2 regions of the Streptomyces sp. NBC_00670 genome follow, and region 1 is predicted to be linked to the other one. Evidence: riboswitches for the same ligand, from Rfam matches in the RefSeq annotation. Region 1 holds a riboswitch; the other holds the start of a gene.
The links. Region 1 has a riboswitch for glycine ahead of gcvT (glycine cleavage system aminomethyltransferase GcvT). Riboswitches for the same ligand answer to the same signal wherever they lie in the genome.
Positions count from the first base shown of each region.

Region 2: it holds a riboswitch for glycine, as region 1 does, so the genes downstream of both, gcvP (aminomethyl-transferring glycine dehydrogenase) here and gcvT (glycine cleavage system aminomethyltransferase GcvT) in region 1, are expected to answer to the same signal.

Region 1 covers NZ_CP109017.1:5,224,631-5,233,169, reverse strand. The annotation lists gene OIE12_RS23385 (ABC transporter substrate-binding protein) at 1-1,178, opposite strand, end outside; gene OIE12_RS23380 (ABC transporter permease) at 1,248-2,246, opposite strand; gene OIE12_RS23375 (enhanced serine sensitivity protein SseB C-terminal domain-containing protein) at 2,593-3,384, opposite strand; gene OIE12_RS23370 (enhanced serine sensitivity protein SseB) at 3,483-4,256, opposite strand; gene OIE12_RS23365 (AAA family ATPase) at 4,325-4,990, opposite strand; glycine riboswitch at 5,244-5,345, shown strand; glycine riboswitch at 5,346-5,465, shown strand; gene gcvT (glycine cleavage system aminomethyltransferase GcvT) at 5,539-6,675, shown strand; gene gcvH (glycine cleavage system protein GcvH) at 6,874-7,254, shown strand; gene glyA (serine hydroxymethyltransferase) at 7,302-8,539, shown strand, end outside.
Region 2 covers NZ_CP109017.1:1,186,994-1,195,532, forward strand. The annotation lists gene gcvP (aminomethyl-transferring glycine dehydrogenase) at 1-1,673, opposite strand, end outside; glycine riboswitch at 1,855-1,951, opposite strand; partial or broken gene OIE12_RS05240 (PRC-barrel domain-containing protein) at 2,066-2,431, shown strand; partial or broken gene OIE12_RS05245 (DNA polymerase IV) at 3,100-4,584, opposite strand; gene OIE12_RS05250 (MerR family transcriptional regulator) at 4,712-5,383, opposite strand; gene OIE12_RS05255 (bifunctional nuclease family protein) at 5,604-6,077, opposite strand; gene ftsR (transcriptional regulator FtsR) at 6,205-6,960, opposite strand; gene OIE12_RS05265 (FHA domain-containing protein) at 7,004-7,960, opposite strand; gene OIE12_RS05270 (DUF881 domain-containing protein) at 8,022-8,539, opposite strand, start outside.

The sequences.
Region 1 (8,539 bases):
TGGCCCTCGGCACCCGGCACCGACGGCGGGAGCATGTTGGTGCCGATGTCACCGCCGGCCTGCGGGCCGCCGCGCGCGGTCTGCAGGGAGACGTGGTCGGCGCCGTAGATCACGGCCTTGCGGCAGTGCTCGTTGTCGAACGGCTTCACGTTCTGCGGGAAGACCGCGTAACGGATGTAGCCGGAGACCGGGTTGTCGACGTTGGCCTTGTGCTCCTTCAGGGCGGTGGAGCGGCCCTGCGGGGACAGACCGGTCTGGGCCAGGTCGATGTCGTAGTCGCCGTTGATCAGACGCGAGTCCAGGTCGTTGGCGTTGGTGAAGAACTTGATGCTGACCTTGTCCGGGTAGGCCTTGCGGACCGGGTCCGAGGAGGCCTTCCAGTTGGTGTTGCGCACCAGCATCAGGTTCTTGCCGGGCGCGTAGGACTGGAACTTGTACGGGCCCGAGGAGAACGGGTGCAGACCGTACTTGGACTTGGTGTCCTTGTCCTGGCGGACCGGCGAGGACGAGGTCAGCGCCAGCATCTGGAGGAAGTCCGAGTTGGCCTTCGGCAGGTGGAAGACGATGGTCTTCTCGTCCGGCGTGTCGATCGCCTTCAGACCCAGGTGGTCCTTGGAGCTGTCCTTGTAGGGGCCCTTGTACTCGCCCTTGGGGTCGAGGACGTCCTTCATGTAGACCGGACCGCCGGACAGCACGTCCTGGGCCCACTGGCGCTCGATGCCGTACTTGATGTCCTGGGCGGTGATGGCCTTGCCGTCCTCCCACGTGACGCCGTCACGCAGGGTGAAGGTGTAGGTCTTGCCGTCGTCCGAGACCTTGCCCATGTCGGCGGCGAGGTCGGGGGTCAGCTCGGCGCCCGTGGTGCCCGGCTCCGTCTTGTACGTCAGCAGCTGACGGCTGTAGTAGCGGGAGAAGTTCCACATGAAGCCGTAGTAGCCACGGGTGGTGTCCCACGAGTCGGCGTCCTGGACGCTGGCGAACTTGAGCTCGCCGCCCTTCTTGGCCAGCGAGGCCTGGGCGACCTTGTTGTTGGCCGCGTCGAAACCGGCCGCGCCGCTCTTCGAACCGCCGTCGCTGTCGTCGTTGCCGCCGCACGCCGCCGTGCTCAGCAGCGCGGCGACCGCGATCGCGGCGGCCGCCGCCTGCTTGCGCCGCCCTGTGGTGCGTTGGGTAGTCACGATCTCGGATCCTCCGGATGTCAATCGGCTCGCGGACAATTCGCGAACCTCAGTAGGGGGTACGGCAGTTCAGCGGGAACCCTTCGGGTCGAGCGCGTCACGCACGCCGTCGCCGAAGAGGTTGAAGGCAAGGACGGTGATGAAGATCGCCACGCCGGGGACCACCATGAACATGGGGTCCGACTCGTAGTAGTCGATCGCGGTGGAGAGCATCTGCCCCCAGGAGGAGGTGGGCGGCTTGACGCCCACGCCCAGGAAGCTGAGCGCCGCCTCGGTGAGGATGTTGGTCGGGATCATCATCGTCGTGTACACGATGATGGGCGCGACCAGGTTGGGCAGCAGCTCCTTGAACAGGATGTAGAAGCGGCCGGCACCCAGCGAGCGGGCCGCCTCGACGTACTCGCGTTCGCGCATGGACAGCGTCTGGCCGCGCACCACACGGCCGATGTACGGCCAGCCGAAGAAGCCGATGACGAGGATCATCACGAACACGCGCACGCCGGTGCCGGACAGGCCCAGCATGTTGTTCGGCATCACCGAGACCAGGGCGATGATGAACAGCAGCTGCGGGAAGGCGAGCAGACCGTCCATGACGCGGCTGACGACGGCGTCGACCCAGCCGCCGAAGAAGCCGGCGAGGATGCCGAGGACGGTGCCGAGGACCACGGCCACCAGGGCCGACAGGAAGCCGACGAGGAGCGAGATCCGGGAGCCGTAGATGATGCGGGCGAAGATGTCGCGGCCGTTGACGGGCTCGACACCGAGGAGGTGGTCGCCGCTGATGCCGCCCAGGGACCCGGTGGGGGTGCCGAACAGCGGGTCGATCAGGTTCTCGTGGTAGGCGTCGGGGTCCTGCCCGGCCAGCAGCGGAGCGAAGATCGCGACCAGGATCAGCAGGAGTACGACGACGCCCCCCGTCAGGGCGAGCTTGTCCCGCTTCAGGCGCTCCCAGGCGATCCGGCCCAGGGAACGCCCCTGTACGGCCTTCGTACCGGCGCCTTGAACCGCCGCTTCCTCGGCCGCACTCGGAGCCGCTTCCGCGGTCGGCTCGTGCAATGGTGCCGTCATCTGGCAGGGACCCCTCTCAACCGGCGGTAGCCGGCCCGCACTTGCCGCTCGTAGCGGCGTGATCAGTCCGTCGTACACGGGAGCGAACGCTCCCCTGGTGCGGGAGTCTTCAACGCTCCGGCGATCTGTTGCCAGGGTTGACGGTGAATGGATGCGCAACCGTGATGCTCTTTGAGGTGTTCCGTTATGCGGACAGTGGGTAACGGGAGCCGGACGAGGGGCAATTGGGGCATGGGACCCGATAGCCGAACGGAACCGATCCTTCCGTTGCCATCTACGCGCGAAGAAACACGGAGTTAACGTGAAGGTACGATGAGCAGCCTTCACGCGGCAGCGTACGCGTGTCTCAGTATCCGGGCGTGTGCGGGTAGCCGTAGCCGGAGGCGGGCGCACCGGCCGGGGCGTGGGCCTCGCGGTCGTAGAACGGCCGGGCCCGGGCGCGCAGCCACATCGCGACGGGATCGTGCGGGTCGGAGAGCGCGACGGTGGAGACGGGCAGCCCGTCCGGCACGGCGACGACCGACTGCCGCATCATCGTGCGCACCGCGTCCACCGCGGGCGGCGAGGCCTCGTAGACGTCCAGGCCGATGGCGAGGTACGGCGCGCCGAGCGCGGGCTGCACCCAGGCGCGGCGCAGCGCGCGCACCGCGGGGGTGCGGTGCGCGTTCTGCGTGAGCAGGGCGTAGAACTGCGGGATCTCGATGGCCGGTTCACTCATCCGCAGCGGTCCGGCCGGCTGCCTGTCCAGCCCCGTGGCGATCCGGCGCAGATCCAGCCAGGGGACGCCGACGCCGCCGCCGGGGGCGTGCGGATTGAGCCACAGGCCGTAGTGGTCGGGGTAGAGGGCGCGGGCCGCCTCAAGGCCGTCGACCACCTCGTAGGAACGGTTCCAGCCGCTGGCCGACAGCTCCTGCGCGGACGTCACACAGGGGGCGTACGGGAAGCCGCCGACCTCCATCGTCCCGTACTGGGCGTCGGGCGAGCCGGTCCGTCCCTGCCACAGCAGCATCCAGAGATGGCCGGAAGAGGGCGCCGCGAGCGCGCGGAGCAGCGCCTCGTAGGCGTCGTAACGCCCGGGCGTGACTTGGCGCAGCATGTGCTCGACCTGCCCGGCCGCGGCCGTGCCCGACGCGCTCACCTTCTACCGCCCCTTCGCGAGACATTGGCTGGGGACAGCTTAAGGTCTGCCGACGGCTGGGGGGTGGGTCGGGGAGCGCGGCCCTTCACGGGGCGCTGTCAGTAGCCCAGTTGGTAGAAGGGGCGGACGTTCTCCCTCAGCCAGTCGCAGACGGGGTCCTGGGCGGCGTCCAGGAAGACCATGTTGACGGGGGTGGCGACGGGGGCCTTGGCCAGGGCGCGGCCGAGGGCGTCCAGGGGGACCGTGTGCGCCTCGGGGTCCCGGGAGGCGAGTTCGACGCCGACGAACATGACGGGGTCGGCCGTCTCGATCGCGGCCAGGCAGCGGCGGGCGGAGAGCACGATGCCGGTCGCGGCGAACTCGGCGGAGGCGGCGGCGAGGAGGTCCACCGGGTCGTCCTGCCAGTCCGGCTCGAACAGCCGGACGCGGCCGCCGGAGGCGGGGCCGTCCAGCGGCGTACGGCCGCCCCGGCACAGTTCGGCCACGGCGTCGGGCGGCAGCGGGATGCCGAGCACGCCGTCCGGGTTGACGGCGAGGCCCACCTGCGGGGGCAGCCCGCGCGCGAACTCCACGGCGGGGGCGATGGTGAACCCCATGTGCGCGCCGACGACCTGGCGGAACTGTTCCTCGGAGCTGAAGACGGGGACGTAGACCTGGCCGTCCAGTTCCAGGGTGGGCAGGTCGAGCGGACCGCCGTGCGCGCCGCGGCCGTTGGGGAGCGGGACCCAGAGGAAGCTGCGGGTCAGCACCTCGACGATGCGGGCGCCGGCGGAGGGCACACCGAGGGAGGCGGAGAGCACCTCCTCCAGCTCGTTGCCGGGCCAGCCGCCGTGGGGGTGGGGTTGCGGGTGCGCCTGTGCCGGGATGTCCATGTGTGTCTCTACCGCCCTGCCCTGCCGGTGTGTGCCGTTCCGGCACGAAACCTTATCCCCCGGTGGGGTTACCGGTCGCCCTCGAATTCGATCCTGCGCAGGGCGTCCGCGGCGGGGCGGTCCAGGAGCGTGGCGGAGGCGCAGCCCTCGGGGAGCGTGCCGCGCTCGACCGCGCGCAGCAGCCGTCGCGCGGCCCTGCGGTGCCGGAGGAAGGCGTACGGCGAGACGCCCCGGCCGCGCTCGCGCTGGCCCGCGCGGGCCTGGTCGGCGCCGACGTCGAGGATCAGCAGGTGCAGGGCGCCGCCGCGGCGGCGGGCCTCGCGGGCGAGCCAGCCGCGCACCCAGGCTTGCGTGCCGCAGTCGTGCACGACCACGCCGCCGCCGGCGCGGACCGCGCGCCGCAGTCCGGCGTAGTGGGCGAGCCGGACGAGGGGGCGGTAGACGGCGTACGGGAGGAGGCGGGGGGTGCGGGCGTCCCAGCGGTCGCGGGTGTCCTGCGAGTCGATGCGGTGGCCGCGTACGGCGCGGTGCATCAGCGTGGACTTGCCGCTGCCGGGGAGGCCGGTGACGACGACGACGTCGTGGGGGGCGAAGGTCAGGCCGTGGGGGGTGCGGCCGGCGCGGTCGCGGAGGTCGCGGACGACGGGGGCGGTCGGTTGTGGCGGCAGCGCGACCGTTGTCCGGTCGGGCAGTGCGAGGGCCGGTGTCGTGCCGTACGCCGTGGACCTGTCCACCCTGATCGTCTCCCTCCGGGACATGCGAGTCCCTTCCCCGCCGAGCGTAAAGAAAAGGTAATGCACGGCGTCTCTCCAACAGGTCCGCCTCGTGCAACAGGCCTGCTACAGAGCGGGGGTGGGGTTCTGCGGGTGGTTCGTGGTCGCTCGCGCAGTCCCCACCCACCCGCACTCGCCGCACGCATCCCACCCACCCGAGCTCTCCCGCTCCGCGCGCATGCGATGATGGCGCCCCAACCGCATACCGGCCGTTTGAATCCGCGCGGGAGAGTCCCCGGCCCGAGGGCTGTGACCGGGGCGCCGAAGGAGCAAGCACTCCCTTGAATCTCTCAGGCCCAGTTACCGCGCGGGCGAGGCACATCTGAAAAGCGGACCGCCGACGACACGACCCCGGCGGTCCCACCCAAGGTGCAAGCCACGACCCCGTCACCGGGTCACGGCGAAGCTCTCAGGTTCCGATGACAGATGGGGAGGACAGGCAGTCGCAGTCGTACTCCGCGATGCCCGTCCACACCCGTCTCGCCACCCTCCACCCGGGAGAACGACCGATGAGCAGCACCACCCCCGGCACCCCCGCCACCCCCCGCCGCACCGCCCTCGACGCCCTGCACCGCTCCCTCGGCGCCACCATGACCGACTTCGCCGGCTGGGACATGCCCCTGCGCTACGGCTCCGAACGCGAGGAACACCTCGCCGTCCGCACCCGGGCCGGCCTGTTCGACCTCTCTCACATGGGCGAGATCGCCGTCACCGGCCCGGACGCCGCCGCCGTCCTCAACCACGCCCTGGTCGGCGACCTCCGCTCGGTCGCCGTCGGCCGCGCCCGCTACACCATGATCTGCCGCGCGGACGGCGGCATCCTCGACGACCTGATCGTCTACCGGCTCGCCGACACGGAGTACCTGGTCGTCGCCAACGCCTCCAACGCGCAGACCGTCCTCGACGCGCTCACCGAACGCGCCGCCGGCTTCGACGCCGAGGTGCGCGACGACCGGGACGCCTACGCGCTCCTCGCCGTCCAGGGCCCCGCCTCCCCCGGCATCCTCGCCTCCCTGACCGACGCCGACCTCGACGGCCTGAAGTACTACGCCGGCCTCCCCGGCACCGTCGCCGGCGTCCCCGCGCTGATCGCCCGCACCGGCTACACCGGCGAGGACGGCTTCGAACTGTTCGTCGCCCCCGCCGACGCGGAGAAGCTGTGGCAGGCACTCACCGAGGCCGGCGCGTCCGCGGGGCTCGTGCCGTGCGGGCTGTCCTGCCGGGACACGCTGCGCCTGGAGGCCGGCATGCCGCTGTACGGGCACGAGCTGACCACCGGGCTCACCCCGTTCGACGCCGGACTCGGCCGGGTGGTCAAGTTCGGCAAGGAGGGCGACTTCGTCGGCCGCGAGGCGCTGACCGCGGCCGCCGAACGGGCCGAGCAGAACCCGCCGCGGGTGCTCGTCGGGCTGGCCGCCGAGGGCCGCCGGGTGCCGCGCGCCGGCTACCCGGTCGTCGCGGACGGCACGGTGATCGGCGAGGTCACCTCGGGCGCGCCCTCCCCCACGCTCGGCAGGCCGATCGCCATGGCCTACGTCGACGCCGCGCACGCCGCGCCGGGCGCCCCCGGCGTCGCGGTGGACATCCGCGGCAGCCACGAGCCGTTCGAGGTCGTGGCGCTGCCGTTCTACAAGCGCCGCAAGTAACGACGCAGCCGAGCAGGCAGGGCAACCGGGAGCACCCCGGAACGGCCCGGCACGGTTCTGCGCGCGCCGGGCGCCCGGGACATGGAGACTGGGCGCACGTCCGGGCGCCCGCCCCACACCCGTACCTCAAGCCACTTCACGCCCGTCCCCCACACCCCCCATTCCCACCCCATTCCCCGCGTACAGGAGAATCCAGCCATGAGCGACAACCCCCAGCAGCTGCGCTACAGCAAGGAGCACGAGTGGCTGTCGGACGCCGTGGACGGCGTCTCGACGGTCGGCATCACCGAGCACGCGGCCAACGCGCTCGGCGACGTCGTCTTCGTCCAGCTCCCCGACGTCGGCGCCACCGTCACCGCGGGCGAGACCTGCGGCGAACTGGAGTCCACCAAGTCGGTCAGCGACCTGTACTCCCCGGTCACCGGTGAGGTCACCGAGGTCAACGACGACGTGGTCGGCGACCCGTCGCTGGTGAACTCCGCGCCCTTCGAGGGCGGCTGGCTGTTCAAGGTGCGGATCACCGGCACCCCGGACGACCTGCTCTCCGCGGACGAGTACACCGCCTTCATCGCCGGCTGAGGATCCCACCCATGTCACCGTTGTCCCCCCAGTCCGCCCAGTCTTCAGTGTCCCTGCTCAACGTCCCACTGCACGAGCTGGACCCCGACGTGGCCGCCGCGGTCGACGCCGAGCTGGACCGCCAGCAGTCCACCCTCGAGATGATCGCCTCGGAGAACTTCGCCCCGGTCGCGGTCATGGAGGCCCAGGGCTCGGTCCTCACCAACAAGTACGCCGAGGGCTACCCGGGCCGCCGCTACTACGGCGGCTGCGAGCACGTCGACGTCGTCGAGCAGATCGCGATCGACCGCGTGAAGGCGCTGTTCGGCGCCGAGCACGCCAACGTGCAGCCGCACTCCGGCGCGCAGGCCAACGCCGCCGCGATGTTCGCGCTGCTCAAGCCCGGCGACACGATCATGGGGCTCGACCTCGCACACGGCGGGCACCTGACCCACGGCATGCGGATCAACTTCTCCGGCAAGCTCTACGACGTGGTCGCCTACCACGTCGACGGCGAGACCGGTCAGGTCGACATGGCCGAGGTCGAACGGCTCGCCAAGGAGTCCCGGCCGAAGCTGATCGTGGCCGGCTGGTCGGCGTACCCCCGGCAGCTGGACTTCGCCGCGTTCCGCCGGATCGCGGACGAGGTCGGCGCGTATCTGATGGTCGACATGGCGCACTTCGCCGGTCTGGTCGCGGCGGGGCTGCACCCCAGCCCCGTCCCGCACGCGCACGTCGTCACCACGACCACCCACAAGACGCTGGGCGGCCCGCGCGGCGGTGTGATCCTCTCCACGGCCGAGCTGGCCAAGAAGATCAACTCGGCCGTCTTCCCCGGTCAGCAGGGTGGCCCGCTGGAGCACGTGATCGCCGCGAAGGCCGTCGCCTTCAAGGTGGCGGCTTCGGAGGAGTTCGCCGACCGCCAGCGTCGTACGCTGGAGGGCGCCCGCGTCCTGGCCGAACGGCTGGTGCGGGACGACGTCCGGGAGCACGGCGTGTCCGTGCTGTCCGGCGGGACCGACGTCCACCTGGTCCTGGTCGACCTGCGCGACTCCGCGCTGGACGGGCAGCAGGCGGAGGACCGGCTGCACGAGATCGGCATCACGGTCAACCGCAACGCCGTCCCCGACGACCCGCGTCCGCCGATGGTCACCTCCGGGCTGCGCATCGGCACGCCCGCGCTCGCCACGCGCGGCTTCGAGGCGCGGGACTTCGCGGAGGTCGCGGACGTCATCGCCGAGGCGCTGAAGCCGTCGTTCGACGCGGAGGCGTTGAAGGCGCGTGTCGCGGCACTCGTCGCGACGCA
Region 2 (8,539 bases), 4.0 Mb from region 1:
CGGATGAGCGTGAGGTAGCCCTGCGCCTGCTCGGCCGGGGCGAAGGGATGCAGTTGCCCGAACTCGGGCCAGGTGACCGGCTCCATCTCGGTGGTCGCGTTGAGCTTCATCGTGCAGGAACCCAGCGGGATCATGCCGCGGTCCAGCGCGTAGTCGCGGTCGGCGAGCCGGCGCAGATAGCGCAGCATCGCGGTCTCGGAGCGGTGCTGGTGGAAGACGGGGTGGGTGAGGACCTCGTCGGTGCGCAGCAGCGCCTGGGGCAGCGCGTCCTCGGCGGCGGCGTCCAGCGTCTCGACGTCCGCCTCGATGCCGAACGCGCCCCACACCGCGCCGAACGCGCCCCACACCGCGCCGAGCGCGTCCCGCGTGGTGGTCTCGTCGCAGGCGAGCGAGACGTGGTCGGCGTCGGCCTGGTGGAGGTTGACGCCGTTCTCCCGTGCGGCGGCGACCACCTCGGCGGCCCGGCCGGGCACGCGCACGGTCAGCGTGTCGAAGTAGGCGCCGTGGACGACCTCGGCCCCGCCCGCGGTGAGCCCTGCGGCGAGGATCGCGGCGTAGCGGTGGGTGCGCCGGGCGATGGTGCGCAGCCCCTCGGCGCCGTGGTACACGGCGTACATCCCGGCCATCACGGCGAGCAGCACCTGGGCGGTGCAGATGTTGCTGGTCGCCTTCTCACGGCGGATGTGCTGCTCCCGCGTCTGCAGGGCGAGCCGGTACGCCTTGTTGCCGTCGGCGTCCACGGAGACGCCGACGAGACGGCCGGGCAGGCTGCGCGCGAACTTCTCGCCCACCGCCATGTAGCCGGCGTGCGGCCCGCCGAAGCCCATGGGGACGCCGAACCGCTGGGTGGTGCCGACCGCGATGTCGGCGCCGAGCTCGCCGGGCGAGGTGAGCAGCGTGAGGGCGAGCAGGTCGGCGGCGACGGTGACGAGCGCACCGAGCTCGTGCGCCTGTTCGATGACGGGTCGGAGGTCGCGTACGGCTCCGGAGGCCCCCGGGTACTGCAGGAGGACGCCGTTGATCTCCCGCTCGGCGATCCCGGCCGGGATGCCGTCGCTCAGGTCGGCGACGAGGATCTCGACGCCGGTCGGCTCGGCCCGGGTCCGCAGCACGGCGACGGTCTGCGGCAGGGTGTCCGCGTCCACGAGGAACAGGCCGTTCTTGTTGCGGCCCATGCGCCGGGACAGCGCCATCGCCTCGGCGGCCGCAGTTCCCTCGTCGAGGAGGGAGGCGCCGGAGGTGGGCAGCCCGGTGAGGTCGGCGACGACGGTCTGGAAGTTGAGCAGCGCCTCGAGGCGGCCCTGCGAGATCTCCGGCTGGTACGGGGTGTACGCCGTGTACCAGGCGGGGTTCTCCATGACGTTGCGCAGGATGACCGGGGGCGTGAACGTGCCGTAGTAGCCCAGACCGATCATGGGGGTGAGCACCTGGTTGCGGTCGGCGAGGCCGCGCAGCTCGGCCAGTACCTCGGGCTCGGTACGGGCACCGGGCAGTCCCAGAGCCTCGGCGTTCTTGATCACGTCGGGGACGGCGGCCGCGGTCAGTTCGTCGAGCGAGCCGTAGCCGACCTGGGCGAGCATCTTCGCCCGGTCCCCGGCGTCGGGGCCGATGTGGCGCTGTTCGAACGGGATGCCCTGTTCGAGCTGGGAGAGCGGAGTGCGGTGGGCGGTCATTGCGGAGGCCTCCTGGTCTGGCGCGACCTGCGAGGGGCACCTCGGCGCGGGTACCCCGGCGGCCTCCCCCTCTGTCATCTCGACCTGAGAGCTTCGCCGGACCGGCCCGGAGCGGGCGCTGCGGCTTTCACCGTCGGTGAGAGCGGACACCGTCGATACCCGCTCTGCTTTCCAGAGTGACCTCGTCCGCGCGGTACGGGTGCCTGAGAGATTCCGGGGAGGAGTTGCTCCTTCGGCGCCCCCGGATCGTCTCCGGAGGGCTCTCCCGCGCGGGGTCGACGGCCGCTCACCAGCCTACCAGCGGGTCCTTCGGACCGGTTGCCGAGTGGCCGCCTCCCGGATGATGCCGTTTCGTGGTGTTTCCGACACGCACCGCCAGGAGGGACGGGACCGTGCAGACCGACATCGATCCGCGCAATCTGATCGGCCGCAAGGCGTTCGACCGCAAGGGCGCCAAGATCGGCACGATCGACGAGGTCTACCTCGACGACGCCACCGGGCTCCCGGAGTGGGCCGCCATACGCACCGGCCTCTTCTCCCGGGACGCGTTCGTGCCGCTGGGCCCCAGCGCGCTGGAGGACGGCACCCTCCGCGTCCCCTTCGAGCGCGCCTTGATCAGGGACGCCCCGGACTTCGGCGTCGGCCGCCACCTCTCCCCCGAGCAGGAACTGCAGCTCTACCACCACTACGGACTCGACGCCGCCGCCCCTCCCCCGGCGCCGGACCACTCGTTCGGCCGAGTGGCGGGAGGCAGGGACGGAGCGGAGGTCGGCGAGGGCGCCGACGGCGCCCTCCCGGCACCGGCGGACGAACTGGCGGGCACGGACGAGGCGTCCTGAGCCTTCCGGCCGCGCCGGGGCCGGCGGTCGGCACGGGACGCGTCGGCACCGGCCCCCGTCGCGCCGCCACGGACATCGGCGCCGGAGCCAGGGAGCTCGACGGCACCCCCACGTACAACGACGCCGGAGCCACGGGGCTCGACGGCGCCCCCGCCCGTCCTGGCGCCGGGGCTGCCCCCGCCCGTCCCGCTGCCGGGGCCGTGCGCCTCGCCGACGCCCGTGTGGACATCGGCGCCCGAACCGCCGGCCTCGGCAGCGCCCGGGCCCGGGCCCGCTCCAGCAACCCCTCCGCCCGCCTCGGCGTCGGAGCGAGACGGCTGGGCCACGCCCGCGCGCATGACGCCACCTGAACCATGCGGCTCGACGCCGGGCTCCTGCGGCTCGACGCCGGGTTCCTGCGGCTCGGTGTCGCGCTTCCGCAGCTCAGTGTCGGGGCCAGGCGGCTCGGTGCCGGGGCCCTGCGCATCGACGCCGCGCTTCCGCGCCTCGGTGTCGTGGTCCTGCGCCTCGACGCCGGGGCCCTGCGGCTCGATGTCGTAGTCCTGCACCTTGACGCCGGGGCCCTGCGCATCGACGCCGTGCTCCCGCGCCCCGACGCCGGAGCCCTGCGGGTCCGTGCCGGGGCCGGGAGCCCCCGGGTTCGCCGCGGGTATCCGCCGCGGCGGGCCGGCGTAGCCCGGGCCCGGCGCGGAAATCAGCGGCAGCGGATCCGCCGGCTGGAGGTCGGCGTCCTCCGCCCGGAACGTACGCACCCGCCCCGGCGCGGACTGCGGCGTCTCGAACCGTACGGTCACTCGCCCCAGCCCGCTGCCCTGCACCCACCCGGGCCCGAGTTCGGCGTGCGTCACGTCCTGGCCGGGCCGCCAGTGCCGTTCCGCCGCTCCGGCGGGCTCTCCACGCACCGCGTCGTCGTCCGCTCCCGGCGGCGCCCCGCCGGGTTCCCCGGGCCCCGCGTCCCGCCCCGTTTCCTCCGGCGGCGCGGCAGTCCCCCCGGCCTCCAGATGCGCCTGCGCGAACAGGTCCTCCTGCGTGTAGTCGGCGAGTCCGCTGACCCCGACCCCGAGCAGCCGTACGCCACCGGTCGTGTCCACCGACTCCAGCAGCCGCCCGGCCGCCTCGCGCACCACCGCCGGGTCGTCCGTGGGCCCGCGCAGGGTCTCGGAGCGGGTCAGCGTGGAAAAGTCGTACCGCCGCACCTTCAGCACGATGGTGCGCCCCGAGAGCCCCGCCTCCCGCAGCCGCCGTACGCACCGCTCCGCGAGCCGCGTCACCTCCGTACGGACCCGTACCCGGTCGTGGATGTCGACGTCGTACGTGTCCTCCACGGAGACCGACTTCGTGTCCCGCTCGGCCACCACCGGCCGTTCGTCGCGCGCGAGCGCCATGGCGTACAGCGACTGTCCGTGCGCCTTGCCGAGGAGCCGGATCAGCTCCGCCTCCCCGGCCTCGGCGATCTCCTCGACGGTCGTGATCCCGCCGCGCCGCAGATGGTCCCCGGTGGCGGGGCCGACGCCGGGCAGCGTGCGCACGGACATCGGGCCGAGCAGGGCCCGCTCGGTGCCCGGCCGGATCATCACCAGGCCGTCCGGCTTGGCCTGTTCGGAGCCGATCTTGGCGAGCATCTTGGAGGCGGCCAGCCCCACCGAGCCCGTCAGCCCGGTGACCGCCTTGATGTCGGCGCGCAGCTTCACCCCGGCCAGCCGCGCCGACTCCTCGTCCCAGGCGACTCCCCCGGCCTCCAGGTCGACGAAGGCCTCGTCCAGGCTGAGCGGCTCCACCAGCGGTGAGAGGGCGCGCAGCAGCCCCATGACCTGGTCGCTGATGGCGCGGTAGAAGCCGAAGCGGGGCACCAGGTAGGCGGCGTGCGGAGCGAGCCGCCGCGCCTGTCCCATGGGCATCGCCGAGTGGACCCCGAAGACCCGCGCCTCGTAGGACGCCGTGGCCACCACCCCGCGCGGCCCGAGGCCGCCCACGACGACGGCCTTTCCGCGCAGGCTGGGTTTGGCTGCCTGCTCCGCCGAGGCGTAGAAGGCATCCATGTCGAGATGCAGGATCGTGGGCGCGCTTCGCACATCTCCGATGCTGCACCACACCACTGACAACGCGGACCGGCGACGCGGCGGCGCGCACGGTCCGCGCCCCGCCGGGCGCAGGGGAAACCGCCAGAACATGCCGTTCGGCGGCGCTCCCGTCGCGGTCTCAGACCGCCCGGTTCCGGCGCCGCGCCAGCTCGTCCGCCGGGTGCGCCCCCACCAGCGTCTCGCCCGTGTCGACGCGTTCGCCGTGCAGCTGGGAGAGGGCCCCCTCGACGTCCCGCCAGACCACTCCGACGGCGATGCCGAAGATGCCCTGCCCGCCCTGGAGCAGCGCGTGCACCTCGTCGGGCGACGTGCACTCGTAGACCGTCGCCCCGTCGCTCATCAGCGTCACGCGCTCGAGGTCCCGCAGCCCCTGTTCCCGCAGGTGCTGGACGGCGGTGCGGATGTTCTGCAGGGAAACCCCGGTGTCGAGGAAACGTTTGACGATCTTCAGCACGACGACGTCGCGGAAACTGTACAGCCGCTGGCTGCCCGAACCGTGCGCGGGCCGCACGCTCGGCTCGACGAGCCCGGTCCGGGCCCAGTAGTCGAGCTGGCGGTAGGTGATGCCGGCGGCGGCGCAGGCCGTGGGCCCCCGATAACCGATCCGCTCCGCCGGGTCGGTCGGACCCGCGGGGTCGGCCGGGGCGGCGGAAACGGCCTGCCCGTGCGGCACCGGAAGGGGGCGCGACGGCGCGTGGCCGGGCGCACCGGCGCGAAGCACATACCGGCCGCTCTCCCCCGGAATGCGTCCGGGGGCACCCCCAGCCGTACCGTCGCCGCTGCTTCTCACGCCGACCTCCGTCCTTGACCTGCCTTCTCGACGGTAGGCAGTCACCAGGGGTGCGTCAACGATCGCCACACTCGGCACGCCGAGTGATAATCACCCTGGGAGTGGTTTCCCGCGCCCTTCCGCGGGGAAAGGCTAGCCGAATGCCCTTGTGCGCCTTTCGTGCGCCGTCATGCGCCCCCTGTGCGCCGGGGCGGCAGGCCCCTCGCGGGAGCCGACGGGATCACTGGCTGCTGGTGCCGAAGTCCTCGGGTGAGATCTGGTCGAGGAACTCGCGGAACTTCTCGACCTCGTCCTCCTGCTCGTCCGGGATCGCGATGCCCGCGTCGTCGAGCACGCCGTCGCTCCCGTAGATCGGGGTGCCGGTGCGCAGGGCCAGCGCTATGGCGTCGGACGGCCGCGCGCTCACCTCGACCCCGCTGGCGAACACCAGCTCCGCGTAGAAGACGCCGTCACGCAGATCCGTGATGCGCACCTCCGTGAGCTCCTGGCCGACGGCTTCCAGCACGTCCTTGAACAGGTCGTGGGTCAGCGGCCGCGCGGGGGCCATGCCCTGCTGGGCGAAGGCGATGGCCGTCGCCTCCCCGGGGCCGATCCAGATGGGGAGGTAGCGGTCGCCCCCCACTTCACGCAGGAGCACGATCGGCTGGTTGGAGGGCATTTCGACCCGGACACCTACGACATCGAGCTCGTTCACACAGCAACCCTAGGCCGACGGCGGGACGTTTGGGTAGTCGAGGCGGGATCGGGGCGGGTATCCGCCCTCGGCGAACAGCGGGCCGTGACGCCGCTCACGGCGGGCGCAGCGCGGGCCCGCGACCGGGTCAGGGCAGGCGTATGCCCAGCGCCGTCTGCACCAGCGCGGCGTGGAGTTTCACCGCGAGACCCGCCAGTTCCTTGGTACGCGCTTCCGCGTGCGCCCTGGTCTGCGGATTGCGGTGGCGGCGCAGCGGGGCCACCACCTGGTCGACGAGACCGGCCTCACGGTCGGCGGCGGCCTTCATCACCCGCAGATGCCGCGGCTCGATGCCGAACCGGCCCAGCTCCACCACCAGAGTGGCGACGGTGGCGGCCTCGGCGTCGTACGTGCCGTCCGGCAGCGGCGCGAGCAGGCCGTACGACTCCCACTCCGTCAACTGCTCCTCGGCGATCTCCGCGGCGGCGAGCAGCTCCTCGCGGCCGAGGCGGGCGGCGGCGGGCGGCTCCGGCTCGGCGAGCAGGTCCTCCAGCCGCTCCCCGTCACCGGCCTCACGGGACCGGCCCGGGAACGGGATGCGGACCTCCTCGCCGCGTTCGCGGGCGTCGAGGTGTTCGCGGATCACCTTCAGCGGCAGGTAGTGGTCCCGCTGCATCCGCAGGACGTGCCCGAGGCGCTCGACGTCGCCGACGGTGAACTGGCGGTATCCGGAGGGGGTCCGCTGCGGCTCGACGAGCCCTTCCGCCTCCAGGAACCGGATCTTGGAGACGGTGACCTCGGGGAACTCCTCGCGCAGCACGTTGAGCACCGTGCCGATGCTCATCAGCCCGCGGTCCGCGGCGGCGGTGCCGCCGCCGGCACCGCCACTCGGTGTGTGAGGCATGGGCCTTCCCCGGTCTCTCCCCGGGCCCGGGACCCGGGGAGGCTCAGATGCCCCGCTGGCTCGCGTAGAAGACCAGCCGGTACTTGCCGATCTGCACCTCGTCGCCGTTGGCGAGCGCGACCTGGTCGATGCGCTCACGGTTGACGTAGGTGCCGTTGAGGCTGCCGACGTCGGCGACCGTGAACGTGCCCTCCGGCGTGCGGCGGAACTCCACATGGCGACGCGAGACCGTCACGTCGTCCAGGAAGATGTCGCTCTGCGGATGGCGGCCCGCCGTGGTCAGCTCGCTGTCGAGCAGGAAGCGGCTGCCCGAGTTGGGCCCGCGGCGCACCACAAGCAGCGCCGAGCCGAGCGGCAGCGCGTCGACCGCGGCCTGCGCCTCGGGCGACAGCGTCGGCATCTGCGTCTGGCCGGTGGTCTCGGCGTCGTAGGCCTCGAGGCCGGAGATGGAGATCGTGGACGTCGTCTCCGACGGACGCTCCGGGACCGCGCCGGCCCGCAGCGGCGCGCCGCAGTTGGAGCAGAAGCGGCTGTTCTCCGCGTTGCGGTTGCCGCACCTCGTACACACCAGGGCCGACATGGACGGATCCTCCTGCCGCGGCTGCCCACCAGGGGCTTGGGACGCGTACGGGCCGGCGCCGAAGCCGCCACCCGCACCTGAGGTCGACGGATCCCCGAAACCTATGCGTCCGGAAGCGGCAGGGTCAACAGACGACGCGCCCTGACCTCCCGAAACGCCACCACCCTGACCCGCGACCTGATCGCGGAAGAGCGGACGCTCCGCTTCCTGCGGCTGTGCGCGATGACGGGCGGTCGCGTTGTCGCTGCCCTCTCGCGCGCTCTTGCCGAACAACTTCGCAAACAACTTCACGGGCGATTCCCCTTGACCGAAACAGACCCGCCCGTGGGGCAGGACGAACCCTGATTGAACACACCGGTCGACCCGGACATCCTCACAACGTCCGTATCCACCAGACAGTTTCCACCACGCACCCGCCATTCGGTGCGTCGACCCCCCGCAAGCTCATGCCCTCGCCGCACGCTCCCCATGCGCCCCCGCCTCACTGCGAGGTCGACCGAGCGTAGTCAGGCCGCTCCGCGGCTCGCAAGGCGTCCACAACGATCTTCGTCGAACGCTCCACGGTGACCGTGGCCTGCTCCTTCTCCAGGGTCTGCACCACGCCTCCGGGGATGTTGAGCGCCGGCTCGAGGTCCTGCGGCTTGCCGATGACCTTGAAACGATAGGGACCGTTGATCTTGTTCCCGTCGACGGCGATCCCCTTGCCCGAGTCCGAGAGATAGGTGTCGGCGACCACCCGGACGTCGTCGACCTGGATGGCCTCCGCGCCCGCCGCACGCAGCTCCTGGATCGCGTCGAGCAGCATGTCCGCCTCGACCGTCCCCTTCGTGTCCTCGATGGTCATGGTGATGCCGGGTCCCTGCGCGGCCACCGTGCCCGCCAGGATGCCGAGTTGCTTCTCCTTCTCGGCCGTCTGCTTGCGCGCCTCCTCCGCCTGGTCCGAGCTGTTCTCCAGCTCGGTCCGCTGGTCCTCGAGACCCTGCTTCTCGTCCTCAAGAC